DNA from 3 places in the Lactiplantibacillus kimchii genome. Region 3 is predicted to be linked to each of the others. Evidence: predicted binding sites of a transcription regulator. Region 3 holds the regulator's gene; each other region holds the start of a gene.

Region 1 (5,173 bases), 200 kb from region 3:
CCAGTCAAAACCACGCAAGCCGGGACCTATACAGTTACGTATTCATACACGGATAGTCAAGGTAACGTTAAGACTGGTATTACCAAAGTGACCGTCTTAGCGCCGGCCCAAGGGTTCACTGTGAAAGATACTACGGTAATTGCTGGCCCTAAAGCTACATGGTCACAAGCGGATAGTTTTGGCGCCGCTGGTTTAGATGCGAATGGCACGGCGATTACGTTGGCAAACGTGCAAGTAGCTGGCGCAGTCGATTCGACCAAACCAGGGACGTATCAAGTGACGTATACCTATACGGATAGTCACCAACAGACCCAGACAGCAACGGCGACGATTACGGTCGTGGCTTCTCAGGCCAGTGTGACGGTGCCAACGACCACGACGATTGAAAATGGCGCTGATTGGACACCAGCAACGGCCTTTACTGGGACCGATGCGGTTGGTAATCAGTTGGATTATGCGGCAGTTTCAGTGGATAATCCAGTTAAAACCACGCAAGCCGGGACTTATTCGGTGACTTATACGTACACCGATAGTCAAGGGAACGTTAAGACCGGTACCACTAAAGTTACGGTGTTAGCGCCAGCTAAGGGATTTACCGTTAAGAATCAGACGCTCATCGCTGGTCCAAAGACAACCTGGTTGCCAGCGGCTAACTTTGCCACGGCCGGGGTAGCTGCCGATGGGCAAGCTATCACGTTGGCTAATGTGACGGTAACCGGGGCGGATCAAGTTAAAACGAACCAGCCTGGTACTTATCAGGTGACCTATACCTATACGGATCGGCATCAGCAGACACAGACTGAAACGGCGACCGTGACGGTTGTGGCTTCTAAAGCCAGCCTCACGGTGCCAGCGACGGTGACGGTTGAAAATGGTGCTAGTTGGTCACCACAAACTGATTTTGCCGGCACCACGATTACTGGACAGGCACTAAATTATTCAGCGGTCACAGTGGATAAGCAAATTAACACGCGCCAACCGGGAACGACCAAGGTGACCTATTCGTATACGGATCGCCAAGGCAATGTGATCACACAAGCAACTTATGTTACCGTATTAGCGCCAGCACGGTCATTTACCGTTAATAATAGTACATTAGCGGTTAATGACACGTGGCAGCAAGCAGCGAACTTTAACGGTGGGGTTGATGCCAATGGTCAAGCCATTACGCTGGCCGATGTGACGGTAACGGGCAATGTAAACACCACGCAACCCGGACGTTATCACGTGACGTATCGTTATACGGATAGTCATAGTCAAACGCAGACTAGCACGGCAATCATCACGGTGGTAGCGGCCTCAAAGCCAGCTAAACCAGTGATTACGGCGCCGGCTAAGCAACCTAGTGAATCTGATTCACAGACGCCGGTTACTGGGAGCGAAAGTACAGTTAGTCAGGAGACTAAGTCGACCGACACTGTTCGAACTGCAACTAAGACTGGTCAACGTCGGTACCAAGCAACCGTGATACCGATGGCAGCGACTAAGGCAGTTACAACACCGGTCAGGGCAACTACTGCGACCTCAACGGCAGTTACGGCCGCTGCATCACAGCCAGTGGGCACTATTACTGCGACTCCAACAACGGTAGCTAAAGCCCCACAAGTGACCCTAGCAACGGCGCAAGCTCAGGCTACCGCCGCGGTTAAAACGACCGAAGCAACCAAAGCTAAAGCGACGAAGTCAGCCGGGACCGTGGCGCGAGCTAAGTCAACCACGACACCTAAGACTAAAGCCGCTGCGATTGCGCCAACTAAGGCTAAGGTAGCGACTAAGACGAACTCGGCGACAACCCGTGCCGCAGTGATTGCGATGGCTGCAGTGGTTAGTCTAGGATTGATTGGTGGGTTTGGTTATTATTTCTTGAAACGACATTAATTTTGAACGATGTTACGTTGAGAGTCTGGGATTTTAAATCTCGGGCTCTTTTCATTATTAAAGGGTTTCCTGATTGCGTTCAGAACACACGTTTGTGTATAATGGAGTGATTAGGAGGGGATCAGATGGCCACAGCAATCATTGCCGCACCCATTAATATTGATACTAGTCGTAAAATTATTCATGTCGATATGGATGCTTTTTATGCGTCGATTGAAGAACGGGAGCAGCCGGCTTACTGCACCCAACCGCTGGTTATCGCCCATGATCCCCGTCAAACCGGTGGTCGTGGTGTCGTAACTACGGCTAATTATGTGGCGCGCCAATATGGGATTCATTCGGCCATGCCCGCTCAAAAGGCCCTAGAGCTTTGTTCAAAGGCCGTGTTTAAGACGCCTAACTTTCCGTTGTATCGTGAGGTGTCAGCGCAAATTCATGAGATTTTTCATGAATATACGGATATGGTGGAACCGATTGCTTTTGACGAAGCTTACTTAGACGTGACCGTTAATAAGCCTGGCATCCATAGTGCAGTTCAGCTGGCTCATCAACTACAACGCGAGATTTGGCATAAAACGCATTTAACTTGTTCAACAGGAATTTCTTACAATAAATTCATCGCTAAGTTAGCCTCAGATTATCGTAAGCCTGCAGGCGTAACGATTGTATTGCCTAACGATGCGACTGCCTTCTTATTACGAGAACCGATTGAAAAGTTTCGAGGTGTCGGTAAGAAAACGGTGCCGAAGATGCATGATTTAGGGATTAAGACGGGACGAGATTTAGCGGCCCGTACTGAAATGGATTTAATTCAACACTTCGGTAAGCTCGGCTATATTTTGTATCGCCGGGTGCGCGGGAGCGATGATCGGCCAGTGGAATATCAACGTGAACGTAAATCAATTGGCAAGGAACGGACTTTTGGGCCATTCTTGCAGACCCAAACCGAAGTCCGAGCTCATTTAAAACAGTTAGCTAAGTTAGTAACGGCAACGATGCAATCACACCAACGACATGGGAAAACGTTGGTCCTAAAATTACGTTATGGCGACTTTGTGACGATTACGAAGCGACAAACGTTTACTGAATTCTTACCTAATGATGCGGAGGTCTTTGATCAGTATGCCGAGGAAATCTTTGATACCGTCGTTGATGAGCACTTTGATACCGGGATTCGACTGTTAGGCATTACGTTAACCGGACTGGCGCCCCTCGCATTTGAAAACTTAACGTTGCCATTATATCCAGGTGATAATTAATTAATTTGGCGTGAGGGCAATTGTTCGGTATACTAAAGTACTGTGACACGAATTTGAGCCACCAGTAAATATTGGAATAGGAAGGATCATTATGACCGTCCAAACAGAAATTTTTAATTTAATTAAACAAGCAAAAACCATTATTATTCAACGCCATCAACGCCCCGATCCTGATGCGATTGGGAGCCAATTAGGATTGGCTGATATTATTAAGACTAGTTTTCCAACCAAACGTGTGTTAACGCCTGGTAAACAGTATCATGGATTCGACTGGCTCGGTCAGATGGATGACATCACCGAAGCTGACTATGAAGGGGCCTTAGTCTTAGTTTTAGATACGGCTAATCAGCCACGGATTGATGGGGAGTTTTATAATAGCGGCCAAACGTTAGTTAAAATTGACCATCATCCTAATGACGATGCCTTTGGTGACCCGCAATGGGTCGATGTCGATGCGTCTAGTACCAGTGAATTGGTCTATGACTTCTACGCCGCTTGTCAGGCAGAATTAACCTTGACGGCGAATGCTGCCCGATTACTGTATGCGGGGATTGTTGGCGATACCGGCCGTTTCTTATATTCAGCAACGAAACCTAGTACGATGCGAGCAGCAGCGGCTTTAATGGAAGCCGGCGCAGACGCAACTGCGGTTAATCGGATTGAAGATACTATCACGTTACCAGTGGCTCGGTTGTCAGCGTACGTTTATGAGCATTTGACGCAACTGGATTCTGGAGCGGCTTATGTTATTTTAACGAATGATATTATGGCGTCCTTTGATATTGGTGATGCTAGTACTGCGGGCGTTGTGCCCTTACCCGGTCGGATTGATACGGTTAAGACTTGGGCAATCTTCTTACAACAAAAAGAGGGCGACTTCCGAATCAGATTACGGTCCAAAGGCCCTGCTATCAATGAATTGGCTAAAAATCATGATGGTGGTGGTCATCCAATGGCGAGTGGTGCTAAAGCGCAAAATCAACAAGAAATTGAGCAAGTTGTGCGTGAACTCGACCAAGTTGCTCGTCAATATGAGAAAGAGGTTTAACTATGACCGCAAGTTTCAAGGCATTTAACCTGCAGCCGTTTTTGATGCAGGCGTTACAAGAAATTAATTTTGTTACTCCAACTAAAGTTCAAGAAAAATTGATTCCCGTGATTACAGCGGGTCGGAGTGTTATCGGTCAATCAGCCACTGGGAGTGGGAAAACCCACACGTTCTTATTACCAATGCTCAATCGTATTGATCCTGAAGAACGGCGGGTTCAAGCCGTAATTACGACGCCCAGTCGTGAACTGGCTTACCAGATTCAAGCTGCCGCAAAGCAGTTAGTCCAACATAGCCCCAAAGCAATTCACATTGGATTGTATGTTGGTGGGACGGATAAACAGGAACAAATCAATAAATTAAATCGGCATCAACCGCAATTAATTATTGGGACACCGGGTCGAATTTTAGACTTGATGCGTTCACAAGCTTTGAATGTGCATACCGCAAGTCAACTTGTTGTGGATGAAGCCGATATGACACTTGATTTAGGCTTCTTAAATGTGGTCGATCAAATTGCCGGCCGGATGCCAGCCGACTTACAAATGTTAGTCTTTTCGGCAACGATGCCGCAAAAATTAACGCCATTCTTGAAGAAGTATATGAATAATCCCGTGATGGAAGCAATCCCAGTTGAATCGGTCATTAGTCCAACCATTGATAATTGGCTGATTTCGACGAAGAGTCATGACAAGAATAGTATTATTTATCGGTTGCTGACGATTGGTGAACCTTACCTCGTCTTGGTCTTTGCCAATACGAAAGAACGGGTTCAAGAAATCACCCGTTACTTGAAGCAACAAGGCTTAACGGTAGCGATGATTCACGGTGACGTGAAACCACGTGAACGTAAGCGGGTGATGCGTGACGTGCAAAACCTGAAGTATCAATTCGTTGTGGCAACTGATTTGGCTGCGCGTGGGATTGATATTGAAGGGGTTTCACATGTCATTAATGATGATATTCCAACTGACTTAGAATTCTTTAT
Region 2 (5,173 bases), 210 kb from region 3:
TGTAAGAGTTCTTTTGTCCAATGCAAGCCCGCAGTTGGCGCTGCCGCTGACCCATTTTCCTTGGCATAAACGGTCTGATAACGATCTGGATCGTCTAACTTTTCTTTGATATACGGTGGTAATGGCGCTTCACCTAAGGCTTCGAGGATTTCCATAAAGATGCCATCGTAATGAAATTCAATCAGCCGAATCCCATCTTCTTTTTCAGCCGTGACCGTCGCTGTTAATTGACCGTCGCCAAAAGAAATCACGGTCCCAACGTGCGCCCGCTTAGCAGGTTTCATTAAGGTTTCCCATTCGTCACCTTCAGTATTGTGTAATAACAAGACCTCTGCATGACCCCCAGTTTCGGGCTTAACGCCGTACAACCGTGCAGGCATGACCCGCGAGTTGTTCATAACCACGGCATCGCCGGGATTTAAGTCATCGATAATGTCATAAAAATGTTTATCTTGCATGACACCCGTTTGGCGATTCAAATCAAGCAACCGCGACGTATCACGTTGTTTGATGGGTGTTTGGGCAATCAATTCATGTGGTAACTCATAATCAAAATCTTCAAGTGTTAAGCTCATCACTGGGACCTCTTATCTTTTTATTTAGTTTCGGGGTATGGGAACCCTAAATGTTGATACCCTTTGATGGTGACCACCCGGCCACGCTGCGTCCGTTTTAGGAACCCAATTTGAAGTAAATAAGGCTCCACCACTTCCGCAATCGTATCCGTTTCTTCACCAATATTGGCTGCCAATGTTGCTAAGCCGACCGGACCACCATCGTAATATTCTAACATGGTCCGCAATAATTTGTTATCCGTTTCGTCTAAACCGGCTTCATCGACCCGCAGATAGGTGAGGGATTGGTCAACGATCACGTCATCAATCGCCGTTTGGTCAGCGACTTCTGCAAAATCACGAATCCGCTTGAATAATCGATTCGCAATCCGCGGCGTGCCTCGTGATCGCCGGGCAATCTCATGCGCACCGGAAGGCTTGATACTTGTCTGAAAAATAGCGGCCGTCCGTTTGACGATGTCTTCGAGATCACTGACTGCATAATAAGCCATATGTTCAACAATCCCAAACCGATCGCGCAGTGGCGCTGATAACATGCCGGCCCGCGTGGTCGCCCCGATTAAAGTAAAGGGTGGCAGCGGAAAATGCACGGGATGCGCCGTCGGACCTTGACCGACAACGATGTCGACAAAGAAATCTTCCATTGCTGAATAAAGCATTTCTTCCACAATCTTAGGCAAGCGATGAATTTCATCGATGAATAAAATATCCCCCGGTTCAAGTTCATTTAATAAGGCTACTAAATCGCCGGGCTTTTCAATCGCCGGACCACTAGTCGTCCGGATATTAACTGCCATCTCATTAGCAATAACCATCGCCAAGGTGGTCTTACCTAAGCCAGGTGGGCCATACAGTAGAACATGATCTAACGATTCTTCGCGTTTTTGAGCTGCTTCAATATACACACTCAGTTCATGCTTCACCCGATCTTGACCAATGTATTGGGCTAACCGTTGCGGACGCAGCGACTTTTCTAAAGAAGCTTCGGTGGCATCCGTTTTGTCCCCCGATAATAAGTTGTCGTCGTCCATCCAATCCCTCCTACTTCGTCAATAACCGTAATCCTTCGCTCAATAAGTCATTAGTGTCCACGGTCTCAGCTTGGCTAAAGTCTTCTAAAGCCTTGGTAATCTTTTTGACCTCACGCTGTGAATAACCCAAGGCGGTCAAGGCAGCTAACGCATCCGCTAGGGCCCCAGTATCCGCCGTTGTCGCGACGTCTAGCTCGGTCTGACCAGTAATATCGACGTTCAAGTCGTTTAACTTCCCTTTTAAATCTAAAACAATCTGTTGGGCCGTCTTCTTACCAACCCCGGGAAAACGCGTTAAATAAGTCGCATTTTCTTGATTGATGGCTTGAATCAGCCCCGAATGGTCATTATTCGCTAAAATCGCCAATGCCGACTTCGGACCGATACCAGAAACCCCCAAAAGCTTTTCAAATAACGCCTTTTCGTCGGCATCATAAAAGCCAAACAACGACATGGCACTCTCGCTGACCGCTTGATGGATATACATCTTAACGGGTTCAGATGCGACTTGATAACGATACGGATTGGCCGTCAACACTTTATACCCGATACCCGCCACTTCAATCACAACAAAGCTGGGGGTCACATCAGTAATTTGGCCGAAAAAATATTCATACACGGTTGTTAAGCTCCTTTAAAATAAAACGTATGTTTGCTTGCTAAATTGTACCACAATTACGTGGTCGCTTAATACCGCTAGTCTTTCAAATCCCGATAATTTCAAATCCGGCCGACCAGACTTGCCGAATTGCGACCAAACATGCTATGCTCAGGACCTCAGGAGGTTATTTTCTATGCAATTAAATCCTTTTACCGCCGTCTTACCCAGTGCGTCTGGCTTAACCAAATTAACAGCTGGGACCACACCCTGGGCAGCGGCTGATGACCACGTCCAAGCTGGTGCCAGTTATTATTGGTACGAACTGACTCAAAATGGGATTCATCAATGGCGCCTCATCGCCCAATGGCCAACCGACGTCACTGTCACCAGTATGGTCCCCGGGCTGATGAATACCGTGCTCTATCCGCAACAACCCGTCATTGAAATGTTAATTGATGATTGGGTCGGTCACTTTCCCAAAGCCTTGGAATTCACCGATACAGTCGGCGTCACCCATCGCCTTTGGCAGATTACCGATACCGACGTTAATGCCGACATCACAGCGGCCATGGCACCAGTGGCACCCCGTCAAAGTTGGTTAACTACGACCAGCACTCCGCTAGTCATGCTAGTTGCCGACCAAGAATGGGCCAAATTCAAGACGCCCGTCACGATTCCAGACCATTTAATTAATCTGTTCAAAGCTTAACCGACAAGACCGATGGCACCTAGCGTCGGTCTTTTTTGCGCCACCAACGCCAACTAAGCCAACCCATTAGCCCGACACTGATCACCCCACTGAGGACGCTTAACCCCAGCCCAAGCTTTAAGCCGGGCGTGCGATAAGTCAACTTAATCACGTGTTTGCCAGCCGCTAAGCGGGCCCCAACAAAGGCTTTGTTGACTACTTGGGTGGCGGTCGTGCGCCCATCTACTTGTAATTGCCAACCAGTTGAATATGGGATACTCGTCGTTAACACCGTGGGTTTAGTCGTCGTGGTCGTCCCGGTTACTTGATTAGCACCAACCTTTAAGTGCGCTAAGCCTTGGCGTTGCAGGTGGTGAGTTTGTCGGGTATAACTTTTACCGAACGGCACAGCAACTAATTCGGCCTGCTTGAACTTTAACCCTTGAACCTGAGTAAAGTTTAAGGTAATAACTTTGCGCGCATGGGTGCTGTACCCCAAATTGATGACTGCTGATTTCCGGGGCTCATAATCGGACATGTTAGTCGTCCCTAATTGACTAAAGCTAGCGAGATTATCCGTCGTTTGCGCCGTCAAAGTATAGCCACTGGCACTTAAATTCCCCTTCAAGCCATCGCGCAACCGATTTATTTGATCAATCTTAGTATTGGGACGAGCTGTTAACGTACTGGTCTGCTGGCTGACTGTCATGGCATGTTGAATCGAAGACCGTTGATAAGTGATGCCTTTTAGCACCAAATAAAGTTCCGTCCGTCGATACTTTTTTGGTTGTTTAATCGTTAAAGTCACCGGTAACGCGTGGCCTTGAACATCACTGGTTAACGCAGTCAAACCGTTTTGATTGGCCGCTTGGTTTTGAGCAACTATCTTTTGGTTGGCCGCCACTAAGGCCAAAACCGATTTTGTTGGCTTAGTCATCCCCGTTGCCGGGGCCAAGCTTTGACGTTGTTCCGGCGTTAACATGCTGGTCGTCGCTGGCAACTTCGATAAGACATTGTTCGAACTGCCAGTTGCGTGTTGATTGCGATAAATGATGACCTTATCCGTCGAATCTAACGTCGTTGTATCATCAGTTTGGGCCGTATAAGCCACCGCTTTACGCTGTGACCGTGGTCGAACTGTCGTGACGCCTTTAGCGGGGGTCGTCGTTAAGGCCCCCTGCAATAACGCTTGTTCTCGGTCAACCGCTGATAAATGGTTAAAGGCGGTCTTTGTCAGTTGCTGTGTCTGCGTATAGACCAATGGTAATGCGCTTTTAGACGCTAACAACACGGTGCCGGTATGGTTACTCAAGCCATATATAAATTGATCCGCATAGATCTTAGGCAACCCTTTGGCCGTCTTAACGACCCGATAACCAGCTGGTAGGGCTTGCCCTTTCAACTGATCTTCACGAACAAACAAATAGCGCACCCCTAATAGATTACTTAAAGTCGTCCGCTGATCCAACGTTCCTAACGGTGAATTCATCGCATAATCCGCATTGCCTAAAGCTTGGCTCAATTGCCCAACATACGCATTTTGTACGGAAAAATACGACCCCACGGTATGAGTGCCTAAAACCATTGGAATATCACTTTCCGCCGACCGCATCGTATAGTAATTGGGGCCTAAGGCGGTGCGATAAAAGCCCCGTTGTGGGAGGTTAGCTTGAGCGCCATCTAGGTATCCATGAACCCATTTCATTGCCGTGCCCTGCCGCAACTGTTCACTACTTCCAGAAGTCGTATTAATACTCAGCCAACCCAAGCCATTATTAGCTAAGTTCAGCGTGACCATCCCCATCAGCAACCACTTAAATTGGCGTTGTGATAGTTTCAGACTTGTTTTAGCTAACAGTAACCCCATTAATGCCAATAAAATCAAATAAGTGGCAATATCATGTTTACGAATATTTAAATAAAACCCATTAATGAGCCAGATGACCCCTAGTAACCCACAGCTGATGCCAGCAAGCCATTTTAAATCAGCCACGGTGAGCTGTGGTAACTGATCGACAAAAATCATCGTGGCATAGGCAAACACCAAGGTTGCCATCAATAACCACCGATTAGATGGCGTCGATAAAACATTGAAAACCGCCGCAAATGCGGGCACCAAGATTCCCACTAACATCGCGAGTAAGACCCAATTCAAATAACGATAACGTTTGAAATGCCGTAAGGTGTAAATCGCCCCAATAAAACTAATACTACTGAGCCCCAAAGTGACCCAATATTGCACGCTACCACCATTAGTTAATAATCGGTTCGGCAAATT
Region 3 (5,173 bases):
TTTATGTGGCACAGTTGTTGGGACTTAAAAGGCGGGTGCGCACGATTGAATTAAAGGAAGCATGTTATGCCGCCACTGCTGGTGTTCAATTTGCACGAGATCATGTGCAGGTGCATCCAGATAAGAAAGCATTAGTAATCGGCACGGATGTGGCCCGCTATGGCTTACATACAGCTGGCGAGCCGACACAAGGTGGCGGCGCGGTTACAATGTTGATCAGTGCTAATCCGCAAGTGTTGGCCTTGAATGATGACGCGGTTGTCTTGAGCCAAGATGTCATGGACTTTTGGCGGCCACTGTATCATACCGAGGCATTAGTTGATGGTAAATATTCCTCAAATATTTACATTGATTATTTTCAAGATGTCTTTAAAACGCATCTAACAGAACAGCAACGAACTTTGGCTGATTTTAAGGCATTAACATTTCATTTGCCATATACAAAAATGGGTCTCAAGGCGTTGCGGTCAGTGTTGCCTTTGGCGGATACGACGCAACAAGCCGCCTTATTAACCCATTTTGAAGCTGCGCGAGCTTTAAATCGACAGGTGGGTAATCTGTATACCGGATCACTATATCTAAGTTTATTGTCTTTGTTAGTATCAGATGCCAATTTGCAAGCGGATGACTTAATTGGGCTCTTTAGTTATGGTTCAGGTGCTGAGGGTGAATTCTATACTGGGCGGTTACAAGCTAATTATCAACACGGCGTGGACCTGGGACTCCCTCAGCGATTAGCTCGGCGACAACGAATTGATATTGCCACTTATGAGGACCTGTTTACACATCAATTGCAATGGCAAGCTGCGGATCAGACTATTGATTATGCGACTGATCCACATCGCTTTGTCTTAACCGGTCAGAAGCAAGAACAGCGACAATATCGTGATCAACGGGGGTAAAAAAACATCATTGTAGTTAGCAATAACTGGCTACAATGATGTTTTTACTTATTTTTGTAATTGATTAATAATGATTTTACCGTCTTTAACACTCAATAGGGTATTATCAGGTTGTTCCGGTTGCATGAGACGAATGGTATAACCTACTGCTAAGTTTTTTTGAATTGAACTCGAGAGTGTTTGAAAATTTGTCGTAATCGTTGTCCGAGCTTTTTGGTTTTTATCCGGATATTTTTGAATTGTTTTTAATGACTGAACATAGTCCTTATTTGTCGGGTTGACAGTAAAGGTTTTTGTTGTTCGATCTAAAGTGACAGTACCAATCGTATGATAATTTGATTTTAATTGTTTGAGGATGTTGTTTTCTTTTAGTTTAATCGTAGCCGCCGCTTTTTTAGTGGTGTCTTCATTAAAAACGGTATGTGACGAACTAAGTTTTGCTGAACTCTGACGAGCTGACGAATTTGATCGTGCGGCGGTAGCTTGATTATGGGACCAAAATGGTAGCTTATAAACAGCATAACCAATTGTGAGAGCACTAATTACGGCAATGATTGCAAAGGTTTTCCACCCACCGCCAGTTTGACGAGCGGCAAAGATTGAAAAGATGGCCATTGTGAAAACTAGTAAGCCAATAATGGCTAGAAATAACATGTCAACAACTCCCTGTATAAAATTAGTGTAACCATTATACCATTCAACCAGCGTTCAACTCATTAAGAATAGATCAGCTGAGAAAAAAAGCAGCATTAATATTAAATAAGTTAGTAAGCAACTTGAGGGGGAGATAGCATGCCAGATTTATTTTTACCGGTGCAACCGGCTAATCAAGCAGCGATGGTCGCCTATATGCGACATCAATTCAAATTTTTAGGTGTGCGAGCGGGTGAACGACGGCAATTAACGCAGCCATATCTTAAAACTAGTCAAACGTTGACGTCAACTGAGCTACAGGATTGGCTAGTGTTTTATTATGGGCAACCATTTCGAGAGTATCACTATGTTGCGATTGATTTGGCCTTAGCAAATGTACGTCGCTTAACACCAAGTCAGTATGAGTGGTGTCGGCAACAGGTGACACATAATGCCTGGTGGGATAGCGTTGATAGCTGGCGTAAACTGTTGGCGACTTACATTGAGCAACAGCAGCATTGTCAGAATTGGGGCCAGCATATATACAAGCATCAGATTTTTGGCTTCGGCGGGTTGGCATTATCTTACAGTTGGGCCGCCGGCAAATGACTGATCAGGCCTATTTGACGACGGCGATTCTAACCAATCGAACTGATGATGAATTTTTTATTCAAAAAGCGATTGGTCGGGCATTACGAGATTATAGCAAAACTAATCCAGCTTGGGTGACGCAATTTATTGCGTCACATGTATTATCACCACTAGCAATGCGTGAAGGCAGTAAATATTTAACCAATAAAAAAGACCGGTAACCAACGTCACCGGTCGATGAACCACTATTGATAGAGCATATCGCGATATAACCCAACCACTTTGCCTAAGACAGCAACGTTGGTTAGAATAATTGGTGCCATCGCATCATTTTCTGGTTGTAGCCGATAATGATCAGCTTCTTTAAAGAATCGTTTGCAAGTAGCTTCATTTTCGTCAGTCATTGCAATGATAATATCCCCATTGTCGGCAGCTGTTTGCCGGCGCACGATAACTTGGTCGCCGTTTAAGATGCCGATGTTAATCATACTTTCACCACGAATGGTGAGCATGAATAAATCGCCACCGAAAGTTTCCAAATCTTTTGGAATTGGGAAATAGTCAGTAGCTTCTTGTACCGCCAAAATCGGTTGCCCAGCGGCTACCGTGCCGAGCATTGGAATTTGATGGGGAGTCGTTTCGACGCCTAAAGCTTCAAAACCAGCCGCTGTCACTTCGATAGCCCGTGGCTTGGTAGGGTCTTTTTCGATTAAGCCCTTTTTTTCCAATCTAGAAATATGACCATGGACCGTTGATGTTGAAGATAGTGAGACGGCTTCGCCGATTTCACGGACGGTTGGCGGATAACCTTTTTCATTGACGCGTTCATAAATAAAACGTAGAACGGCCATTTGTTTGCTTTCTGATGTTTTACTCATCTTGGCACCTCATTTTTTTATTTCATAATTATTATTTCAATTGTAGCATAGCTTTTTACGGCTTTCAAACAAATGTTCGGTTGACAAACCCTGAGAATTGATTTAAGGTCAAAAATCGTGTATTCTATTCTTGCTTTTGAAAGGAGTGAGTGGATTGATTTCAAAAGAGCTACTTGCCCGGATTAATGAATTGGCACACAAGGCCAAGGCAGAAGGGTTAACTGAGCTGGAAGCGGCTGAACGCCAAGAATTACGTGAAAAATATTTAAAAGAATTTCGGGCCGGATTCCGGCAACAAGTTGAAATGTTACAAGTTTATGATAAAGATGGTCAAGAAGTGACACCTGAAAAGGTTCGTCAGGTTCAACGTGACCGTGGCTTACGCGATGATTAAGCGTTTCAAGGAAGATTTGTCAATTGACAAATTTTCCTTTTCTTTTATAAGTAATTTGTGTAGACTAGTTTAATGAATACGGTAATAAAGGAGGGGAATGACTGTGTCTACTGGTATTTGGATCTTAATCGTGCTTGTTGGTGTGTTAGTTGGGATTACTGGTGGTTTCTTTGGTGCGCGACACTATATGCAAAACTACTTAAAACAAAATCCACCAATTAGTGAAGAAATGTTGCGCAGCATGATGATGCAAATGGGTCAACGCCCATCCGAAAAGAAATTGCATCAAATGCTTAACTCAATGAAGGCTTCGGCTAAAAATGACAGCAAATAAGTGCTAATAAAAAACACGCCTTAGTTGGCGTGTTTTTTTTCGGCTGGATCAACGTAATGAAAATTCGGATCAATTTTTTTATCGAGGTCATCAAAAGCAGTAAGCATTTGCGTTTCGATGCTCTTTTGACCAGCTTCATCGAGCTTTAACTTACGATCAACATAGATAGGCTTACCAAAACGGACCGTGATGCGACGGCGACTAAACAAACGGCCAAAAGTTAATGGTCCTTGGTAGACTGTGGGAACAAGGGGGACGCCAGCCATTTTAGCAATGACGGTTGCGCCACCTTTTAGTTCCTGGGAATGCCGAGTTCCGGATGGAAACATGATTAGCGATAGTTGACCGCTACGGAGAAATTTGACTGGCGTTTTAATCGCTGAAGGGCCTGGATGTTGGCGATTGACCGGGAAAGCATTGGCCTTAGTTAAAATGGTACGTAAAATCGGATTTTTGAAAAGTTCTTCTTTAGCCATGAAGCTAAATTGCATGGGGCTACCCGCTAGTGCGTATAACAACGGGTCAAACCATGAGCGGTGAGGGCCCACTAGAATATAGGCGCCTTGCGGTAAGTTTTCGCGACCTTGATAGTGGGTATTGCCATTAATGATAGCAACTAACCCCCGTACCAGTCCCCGCATAAATGAATAAAACATCGCAAACTTCCTTTCGATTGGTTATTGGTCATAGTATGACGAATAATCTTAATTTCTGCAAGCAAATTATGGTATGCTGACACTGATATTTTTTTGAAAGTAGGCTATTTGGATGACGACGGTCCCATTACGCGCCGATGAGCGCATTGATCAATTATATAGTAAAGATATTCAGATTATTCAAAGTTCACAAGTGTTTTCTTTTTCATTAGACGCGGTTTTGCTGGGAGCTTTTGCACAGGTTCCGCGTAGTGCTAAAACGCTGACAGTTGACCTGTGCGCTGGCAATGGTGCCGTGGGGTTATTTGCGAGTCAACAAACCAATAGCGCAATTATTGAAGTTGAATTACAACCGCGGCTTGCGGATATGGCGCAACGGAGTATTGAACTAAACCAACTTACTGAGCGCATGACAGTGTTGAATCAGGATTTATTGACAGTGACGACAAAAATTGCCAAAGATTCGGTTGATGTGGTGTTATGCAATCCGCCTTATTTTAAAGATCAGCCTCAAAGTCAAAAGAACCCTAATCCACATTTAGCAATTGCCCGCCATGAAATTTCAGCTAATTTGGCTCAAATTTTAACGGTAACTAGTGACTTACTTAAAATGACTGGCAAAGCGTATTTTGTGCATCGACCGGATCGGTTGGATGAGTTATTCCAAGCAATGGCGCAGCACCGATTAGCGCCGAAACGGATTCGCTTTGTTCATCCCAAGGCTGATCGTGAAGCTAACATGGTGTTAGTTGAGATGATTAAGGATGGGCGTTCAAATGGGGTCC

The links. The regulator LexA, encoded in region 3, represses DNA repair genes until DNA is damaged. The targets are predictions, from matches to a motif close to CNAACANNTGTTNG.
Region 1: a site for LexA is predicted at 1,960-1,973, ahead of dinB (DNA polymerase IV). Genes of this name have one in related genera too.
Region 2: a site for LexA is predicted at 2,248-2,261, ahead of ruvA (Holliday junction branch migration protein RuvA). Genes of this name have one in related genera too.

The regions. Positions count from the first base shown of each region.
Region 1 covers NZ_CP027194.1:812,418-817,590, reverse strand. Annotated here, with positions in the region: gene C5Z26_RS04185 (immunoglobulin-like domain-containing protein) at 1-1,878, shown strand, start outside; gene dinB (DNA polymerase IV) at 2,004-3,137, shown strand; gene C5Z26_RS04175 (DHH family phosphoesterase) at 3,229-4,185, shown strand; gene C5Z26_RS04170 (DEAD/DEAH box helicase) at 4,188-5,173, shown strand, end outside.
Region 2 covers NZ_CP027194.1:823,814-828,986, forward strand. Annotated here, with positions in the region: gene queA (tRNA preQ1(34) S-adenosylmethionine ribosyltransferase-isomerase QueA) at 1-575, opposite strand, end outside; gene ruvB (Holliday junction branch migration DNA helicase RuvB) at 596-1,606, opposite strand; gene ruvA (Holliday junction branch migration protein RuvA) at 1,617-2,225, opposite strand; gene C5Z26_RS04215 (DUF1015 family protein) at 2,401-2,916, shown strand; gene C5Z26_RS04220 (YfhO family protein) at 2,936-5,173, opposite strand, start outside.
Region 3 covers NZ_CP027194.1:612,051-617,223, reverse strand. Annotated here, with positions in the region: gene C5Z26_RS03100 (hydroxymethylglutaryl-CoA synthase) at 1-902, shown strand, start outside; gene C5Z26_RS03095 (hypothetical protein) at 951-1,556, opposite strand; gene C5Z26_RS12710 (DNA alkylation repair protein) at 1,695-2,144, shown strand; gene C5Z26_RS12705 (DNA alkylation repair protein) at 2,054-2,347, shown strand; gene lexA (transcriptional repressor LexA) at 2,372-3,004, opposite strand; gene C5Z26_RS03075 (DUF896 domain-containing protein) at 3,159-3,398, shown strand; gene C5Z26_RS03070 (YneF family protein) at 3,496-3,732, shown strand; gene C5Z26_RS03065 (lysophospholipid acyltransferase family protein) at 3,753-4,388, opposite strand; gene C5Z26_RS03060 (tRNA1(Val) (adenine(37)-N6)-methyltransferase) at 4,501-5,173, shown strand, end outside.